DNA from 2 places in the Streptomyces sp. NPDC088706 genome. Region 1 is predicted to be linked to the other one. Evidence: riboswitches for the same ligand, from Rfam matches in the RefSeq annotation. Region 1 holds a riboswitch; the other holds the start of a gene.

Region 1 (3,760 bases):
CATGCTGACCGAGTCGTTCGTGGCGATCATGGCCATGATCGCCGCCTGCATCATCGACCCGGGGCTGTACTTCGCCATCAACGCGCCGGTCGGCGTGATCGGTGACAGCGTCCAGTCGGCCTCCGAGGCCGTGGCCAACTTCGGCTTCACCATCACCCCGGACGCCCTGGCCCGGGCCGCCAAGGACGTCGAGGAGCAGAGTCTGCTCTCGCGCACCGGCGGCGCGCCGACGTTCGCGCTCGGCATGTCGGAGATCTTCTCCGCGGTGGTCGGCGGGACCGCGATGAAGGCGTTCTGGTACCACTTCGCCATCATGTTCGAGGCGCTCTTCATCCTCACCACCGTGGACGCCGGCACCCGCGTCGGGCGCTTCATGCTCCAGGACATGCTGGGCAACGCCTACAAGCCGTTCCGCGAGGTCAGCTGGAAGCCGGGCGTCTGGTTCGCCAGCGCCGTCGTGGTCGGCGGCTGGGGCTACTTCCTCTGGGTCGGTGTGCACGACCCGCTGGGCGGCATCAACCAGCTCTTCCCGCTCTTCGGCATCGCCAACCAGCTGCTGGCCGCCGTGGCGCTGGCCGTCTGCACCACCCTGCTGGTCAAGTCCGGCCGGCTGAAGTGGGCGTGGGTCACCGCGGTCCCGCTCGCCTGGGACGTGGCGGTCACCCTCACCGCGAGCTGGCAGAAGATCTTCTCGCCGGACGTGAAGGTCGGCTTCTTCGCCCAGCGCGACAAGTACCAGACGGGCATCGACGCGGGCGAGGTGCTGCCGCCCGCCAAGAACATGGACGAGATGCAGACCGTCGTCACCAACTCCACCGTCGACGGGGTGCTCTGCGCGCTCTTCGCGCTCCTCATCATCGTGGTGCTGGTGGACGCCGGCCGGGTCTGCTTCCGGGCCATCCGCGACCCCGAGAGCGTCAGACTCCACGAGACGCCGTACGTCGAGTCCGAGCTCGTGGCCCCGGCCTCGCTCATCGCCACCAAGGAGGAGAAGGCCGAACTGCTCGCCGCGGGCGTCGGCCCCGAGGGCGGCATCCGCAAGGAGGCGGCGGGAACCGGGAGCCGGACATGACCGTCGCGGACGTACGGCGGGTGGCGGGACGCGTCCGCTGGTACGTCCGGGAGCTCACCGGCGAAGCCGCGTACGACCGTTATGTGGCACACGCCCGGTCCCACGATCCGGACACCCCGGTGATGACCCGCCGCGCCTTCGAACACAGCCGCACGGACGCCCGCGAGGCGGACCCCCGCGAGGGCTTCCGCTGCTGCTGACCACCACCGGCCGATCGGGGCCGCCGCACCCCTTCCAGGGGCGCGGCGGCCCCTTTTCGCGCCCCGCGAGAGGGCCCGCGTACGCCGTCGATCGGGAAGAAGTCGGGCGAAGAAGCCAGACCGCCATACCAACATCTGTTCACGCCGACACAACATGTGGGGGCTTCCTCTTCGAGCGCCCCCCACATGTATGCTCGACCTCGCTGTCGCCGCAGGGGAATCCGGTGCGAATCCGGAACTGTCCCGCAACGGTGTGAACAGTGTGCTTTTGCACACCCGAAGTCCGAAGACCTGTCGACAGTGCGTCCGGCTCGACCGAACCGGACGCCAGACGTCCGGGCCTCGCGGATGGGCCGGTGGACGCCGTGAGCAGTGCTGCCCCGAAGGGCACCGTGCTGCCCGGCTTCCCCGCTCGCCGCCGGCCCCCAGCCGAGCGAGGGAAAGCCCAGTGACCATCGCGCCCGCCGATCCGGTTTCAGCCACCGAATCCGCCGCCTCCACCACGTCCGGCGAAGGCACGAACGACGGACCCGGGACCGCCCTGCTGCGGACCCTGACCGACCTCACCGTCGACCTGCCCGACACCGACCCCGGACGGGTCGCCGCCTCCGCGCTGCGCGGGCGCAACGCCCGCTCCGACGAGGCCGAGCTGCGTTCGCTGGCCACCGAGGCCGCCGCGGGTCTGATCTCCGAGGACCCGGCGTACTCCAGACTCGCCGCCCGGCTGCTGACCCGTACGATCGCCGACGAGGCCGCGACCCAGGGCGCGACCTCCTTCTCCGCCTCGGTCGCGGTCGGCCACCGCGAGGGCCTGATCGCCGACCGCACCGCGGCCTTCGTGGAGCTGCACGCGGGGGCGCTGGACGAGCTCGTCGAGCGGACGCTGGCCGACGGCGCCGACGACCGCTTCGGCTACTTCGGTCTCCGTACGCTGCACAGCCGCTACCTGCTGCGCCACCCGATCACCCGCCAGGTCATCGAGACCCCGCAGCACTTCATGCTGCGGGTGGCCGCCGGCCTCGCCGAGGACGAGTCGGTGCGGGCGCTGGACGAGGTCGCCGCGCTCTACGGGCTGATGAGCCGGCTGGACTACCTCCCCTCCTCCCCCACACTCTTCAACTCCGGCACCCGGCACCCGCAGATGTCCTCCTGCTATCTGCTGGACTCCCCCAAGGACGAGCTGGACTCGATCTACGACCGCTACCACCAGGTGGCGCGGCTCTCCAAGCACGCGGGCGGCATCGGTCTGTCGTACTCCCGCATCCGCGCCCGGGGTTCGCTGATCCGGGGCACCAACGGGCACTCCAACGGCATCGTGCCGTTCCTCAAGACGCTGGACGCCTCCGTGGCGGCCGTGAACCAGGGCGGCCGCCGCAAGGGCGCGGCGGCGGTCTACCTGGAGACCTGGCACGCGGACATCGAGGAGTTCCTGGAGCTCCGCGACAACACCGGTGAGGACCAGCGCCGTACGCACAACCTGAACCTGGCGCACTGGATCCCGGACGAGTTCATGCGCCGGGTCGACGCGGACACCGAGTGGTCGCTGTTCTCCCCCGCCGAGGTCCCCGAGCTGGTCGACCTGTGGGGCGACGACTTCGACGCGGCCTACCGCGCGGCCGAGGCCAAGGGGCTGGCCCGCAAGACGATGCCGGCGCGTGAGCTGTACGGCCGGATGATGCGGACCCTCGCGCAGACCGGCCAGGGCTGGATGACGTTCAAGGACGCCTCCAACCGGACCGCGAACCAGACCGCCGAGCCGGGCCGGGTCGTGCACTCCTCGAACCTGTGCACCGAGATCCTCGAAGTCACGAACGACGGCGAGACGGCCGTCTGCAACCTGGGTTCGGTCAACCTGGGCGCCTTCGTCGCCAACGGCTCGATCGACTGGGAGCGGCTGGACGCCACCGTGCGGACCGCGGTGACCTTCCTGGACCGGGTCGTCGACATCAACTTCTACCCGACCGAGCAGGCCGGGCGCTCCAACTCCCGCTGGCGGCCGGTGGGCCTGGGCGCCATGGGCCTCCAGGACGTCTTCTTCCAGCTGCGGCTGCCCTTCGACTCGCCGCAGGCCCGCGCGCTCTCCACCAAGGTCTCCGAGCGCATCATGCTCGCCGCGTACGAGGCCTCCTGCGACCTCGCGGAGCGTTCGGGCCCGCTGCCCGCCTGGTCCGAGACCCGGGCCGCGCGCGGGGTGCTGCACCCGGACCACTACGACACCGAGCTGAACTGGCCGGAGCGCTGGGACGCGCTGCGCGCCCGGGTCGCCGAGACCGGCATGCGCAACTCGCTGCTGCTCGCCATCGCGCCGACCGCCACGATCGCCTCGATCGCCGGTGTGTACGAGTGCATCGAGCCGCAGGTCTCCAACCTGTTCAAGCGCGAGACGCTCAGCGGTGAGTTCCTCCAGGTCAACGCCTATCTGGTGGACGAGCTGAAGAAGCTCGGCGTGTGGGACGCCCGCACCCGTGAGGCGCTGCGCGAGGCGAGC
Region 2 (3,760 bases), on a different contig from region 1:
ACGACCAGGGACGCGCGCACTACCTCGACTGACCGGAGCCGCCCTGGGCGTCCGGGGCGTCGGTGCCCTCCGGCCGGTGGCGCAGCAGATACGTGTCCATGATCCAGCCGTGCCGTTCGCGGGCCTCGGCACGCACCCGGCTGATCCGCCCGGCGACCTCGTCGAGCGGTCCGGAGACCAGGATCTCGTCCGGGGTGCCGATGTAGGCGCCCCAGTAGATCCACAGCCCTCTGCCCGTCAGATGGGTGAAGCTCTCATGACCGTCGAGCATCACCACGATGTCGCCGTCGTCGTCCGGGAACCCCTCGGCGAGCCGTCGGCCGGGGGTGATGTGGATGGGGCGGCCGACCTGGTTCAGGGAGGTGCGGTGACGGGCGGCGAGCGCGGAGACGCTGCTGATCCCGGGGACCACCTCATGGTCGAACTCCACCGTGCCGCGGGCCCGGATGTCCTCCAGGATCGCCAGGGTGCTGTCGTACAGGGACGGGTCGCCCCACACCAGGAAGGCCCCGCACTCCCCCGGCGCCAGCTCCTCGATGATCAGGCGCTCGCAGATGTCGGCGCGGCGGTGCCGCCAGTCGTGCACCGCCGACGTGTAGCGCCCCCGGTCGTCCTGGGTGCGGTCCCGCCAGGGGTCCTCGGCCTCCACGACCCGGTAGGGGCCGGTGAGGTGCTCCGCCAGGATGTCCCGCCGCAGCCGGGTCAGGGACTCCTTCTCCCGGCCCTTGCCGAGGACGAAGAAGACCTGTGCCCCGCGCATCGCCTTCACCGCGGCGAGGGTCAGGTGGTCGGGGTCGCCGGCTCCCATGCCGATGACGAGGATGTGGCGTGGTGCGTCGCTCATGTCAGCCGTTCTTCCTGCTTCGTCCCTGCGCGCGCCCCCGAGGACCCGGGTGCGCACGCCACCGACCCTATGCGGCCCGGCCTCGTCGCCGCCGACCGGCTTCTACACGACGTGGACCGGGCGGGGTGGACTTACTAGGACGTCCAACTATATGTTCGTGAGGAGCGGGGTGACCGGCGTACAGCCGGACACCCTCAAGGTCCGTGGTGTCAGGGAAGCCGGTGCGATTCCGGCGCGGTCCCGCCACTGTGACCGGGGAGTTCGTCCTCGCAGGACACGCCACTGACGGTGCAGGCGCCGTCGGGAAGGCATGAGGGCGCGCGCTGATCCGGGAGCCAGGATACCGGCCGCGGGATCTTCCGTGTTTCCACGAGGATGGAGCAGACACGCAGGGCACAGGTCCGCACCCACGGCCCCGCAGGCCCGTCCCGGCGAGCGGTTCTTCCCGCCCCCTGACGGCCCCCGCCCTTCGCGTCCCCCGACGGCGAGCCCTGCCACGCCCCGCGCGTACCCGACCGGTGCGGCCTGGGTGGTGGGGCCCGTGCGCCATCTCCGGATCTCTCCTGACGATCTCACCGACGAGAGCAGGTTTCCATGGTCCGCGAACTCACCCATTTCATCGGCGGCAAGCACACACCCGGCACCTCGGGCACGTACGGTGATGTCCACGCCCCCAACACCGGCCGGGTCCAGGCCCGGGTGCCACTGGCCGGCCGGTCCGAGACCGAGGCTGCGATGGCCGACGCGGCCCAGGCGCAGGTCGAGTGGGGCGAGTGGAACCCGCAGCGCCGGGCGCGCGTGCTGCCGCGCTTCCTCCAGCTGGTCGAGAGGGAGAAGCACTCGCTGGCCCGGCTGCTCTCCTCGGAGCACGGCAAGACCGTGGCCGACGCGCACGGCGACCTCGCGCGCGGGCTGGACGTGGTGGAGTTCGCCGCCGGTGTCCCGCATCTGCTGAAGGGCGAGTTCAGCGACAACGCGGGGGCCGGGATCGACGTCCACTCGCTGCGCCGGCCGCTCGGCGTGGTGGCGGACATCACCCCGTTCAACTTCCCGGCGATGATCCCGCTGTGGAAGGCCGCGCCCGCTCTGGCCTGCGGAAACGCCTTCATCCTCAAGCCTTCCGAGCGGGACCCGTCGGTACCGCTGCGGCTGGCGGAACTGTTCCTGGAGGCGGGTCTTCCGCCCGGGGTCCTGAACGTCGTCAACGGCGGCAAGGAGGCCGTGGACACCCTGCTGGAGGACCCGCGCGTCAAAGCCCTCGGCTTCGTCGGCTCGACGCCGGTCGCCGCGCACATCTACGCCACCGCCGCCGCCCACGGCAAGCGGGCGCAGTGCTTCGGCGGGGCGAAGAACCACATGATCGTGATGCCGGACGCCGACCTGGACCAGGCGGTGGACGCGCTGATCGGTGCCGGTTACGGCTCGGCGGGTGAGCGGTGCATGGCGATCTCGGTGGCCGTTCCGGTCGGTGAGGAGACCGCCGACGCGCTGGTGGCCAGGCTCACCGAGCGGATCGCCGAGCTGCGGATCGGCCGTTCGGACGACCCGGACGCCGACTTCGGGCCGCTGGTGGGCCGCGACGCGGTGGACCGGGTGCGCGGCTATGTCGACCTCGGTGTCGAGGAGGGCGCCGAACTGGTCGTGGACGGGCGGGACTTCACCCTGGAGAGGCACGAGGAGGGGTTCTTCGCCGGGACCTCGCTCTTCGACCGGGTCACCCCGGACATGCGGATCTACCAGGAGGAGATCTTCGGCCCGGTGCTCTCCGTGGTCCGCGCGGCGGACTACGAGGAGGCGCTGCGGCTGACCTCGGAGCACCCGTACGGCAACGGCGTGGCCCTCTTCACCCGGGACGGTGACATCGCCCGCGACTTCACCCGGCGGGTCGACACGGGCATGGTCGGCGTGAACGTGCCGATCCCGGTGCCGGTGGCGTACCACACGTTCGGCGGCTGGAAGCGGTCCGGTTTCGGGGACCTGAACCAGCACGGGCCGGACGCCATCCGCTTCTACACCCGCACCAAGACCGTCACCTCGCGCTGGCCCGCCTCCGGTATCCGGGACGGCGCGAGCTTCACGATTCCGACCATGGGGTGAACGCTGTGACCACCCTGCTCAGCGACGACCAGCTCGCGGTCGTCGAGACGACACTCGACTTCGCCCAGGAGCATCTGGCCCCGCACGCCGTGGCCTGGGATCAGGACAAGCGCTTCCCCGTCGACGTCCTGCGCAAGGCGGCGGGGCTCGGCCTCGGGGGCGTGTACGTACGGGAGGACGTGGGCGGCTCCGGGCTGTCCCGCTCCGACGGGGTCCTCGTCTTCGAGGCCCTGGCCACCGGCTGCCCGTCGGTGGCGGGCTACCTCTCGATCCACAACATGGTCGCCTGGATGGTCGACCGCTACGGCTCCGAGGCGCAGCGCGGCCGGTATCTGCCGGAGCTGTGCACCATGGAGCAACTGGGCAGCTACTGCCTGACCGAACCGGGCGCGGGCTCCGACGCGGCCGCACTGCGCACCCGCGCGGTGCGCGACGGCGACCACTACGTACTGACGGGGACGAAGCAGTTCATCTCCGGGGCGGGCGCCGCGCACCTCTACATCGTGCTGGCCCGCACCGGCGACAGCGGGCCCGGCGGGATCTCCGCGTTCCTCGTCGAACGGGGCGACCCGGGGCTCTCGTTCGGGGCCGACGAGAGGAAGATGGGGTGGAACGCGCAGCCCACTCGGCAGGTCGTGCTGGACGGGGTGCGCATCCCGGCCGACCGGCTGCTCGGCGCCGAGGGCGAGGGCTTCCGGATCGCGATGAACGGCCTGAACGGCGGCCGGCTCGGCATCGCGGCCTGCTCGTTGGGCGGGGCGCAGAGCGCGCTGGACCGCTCCCTGGCCCATCTCGCGGACCGGGAGGCGTTCGGGGCCC

The links. Region 1 has a riboswitch for cobalamin ahead of ACIQAK_RS07775 (ribonucleoside-diphosphate reductase subunit alpha). Riboswitches for the same ligand answer to the same signal wherever they lie in the genome.
Region 2: another riboswitch for cobalamin. It lies ahead of ACIQAK_RS32310 (CoA-acylating methylmalonate-semialdehyde dehydrogenase); the one in region 1 lies ahead of ACIQAK_RS07775 (ribonucleoside-diphosphate reductase subunit alpha).

The regions. Positions count from the first base shown of each region.
Region 1 is NZ_JBIVLW010000002.1:476,195-479,954, reverse strand. Features, by position in the region: gene ACIQAK_RS07785 (carbon starvation CstA family protein) at 1-1,072, shown strand, start outside; gene ACIQAK_RS07780 (YbdD/YjiX family protein) at 1,069-1,272, shown strand; cobalamin riboswitch at 1,451-1,586, shown strand; gene ACIQAK_RS07775 (ribonucleoside-diphosphate reductase subunit alpha) at 1,721-3,760, shown strand, end outside.
Region 2 is NZ_JBIVLW010000028.1:23,311-27,070, reverse strand. Features, by position in the region: gene cobF (precorrin-6A synthase (deacetylating)) at 20-844, opposite strand; cobalamin riboswitch at 1,032-1,211, shown strand; gene ACIQAK_RS32310 (CoA-acylating methylmalonate-semialdehyde dehydrogenase) at 1,439-2,941, shown strand; gene ACIQAK_RS32305 (acyl-CoA dehydrogenase family protein) at 2,938-3,760, shown strand, end outside.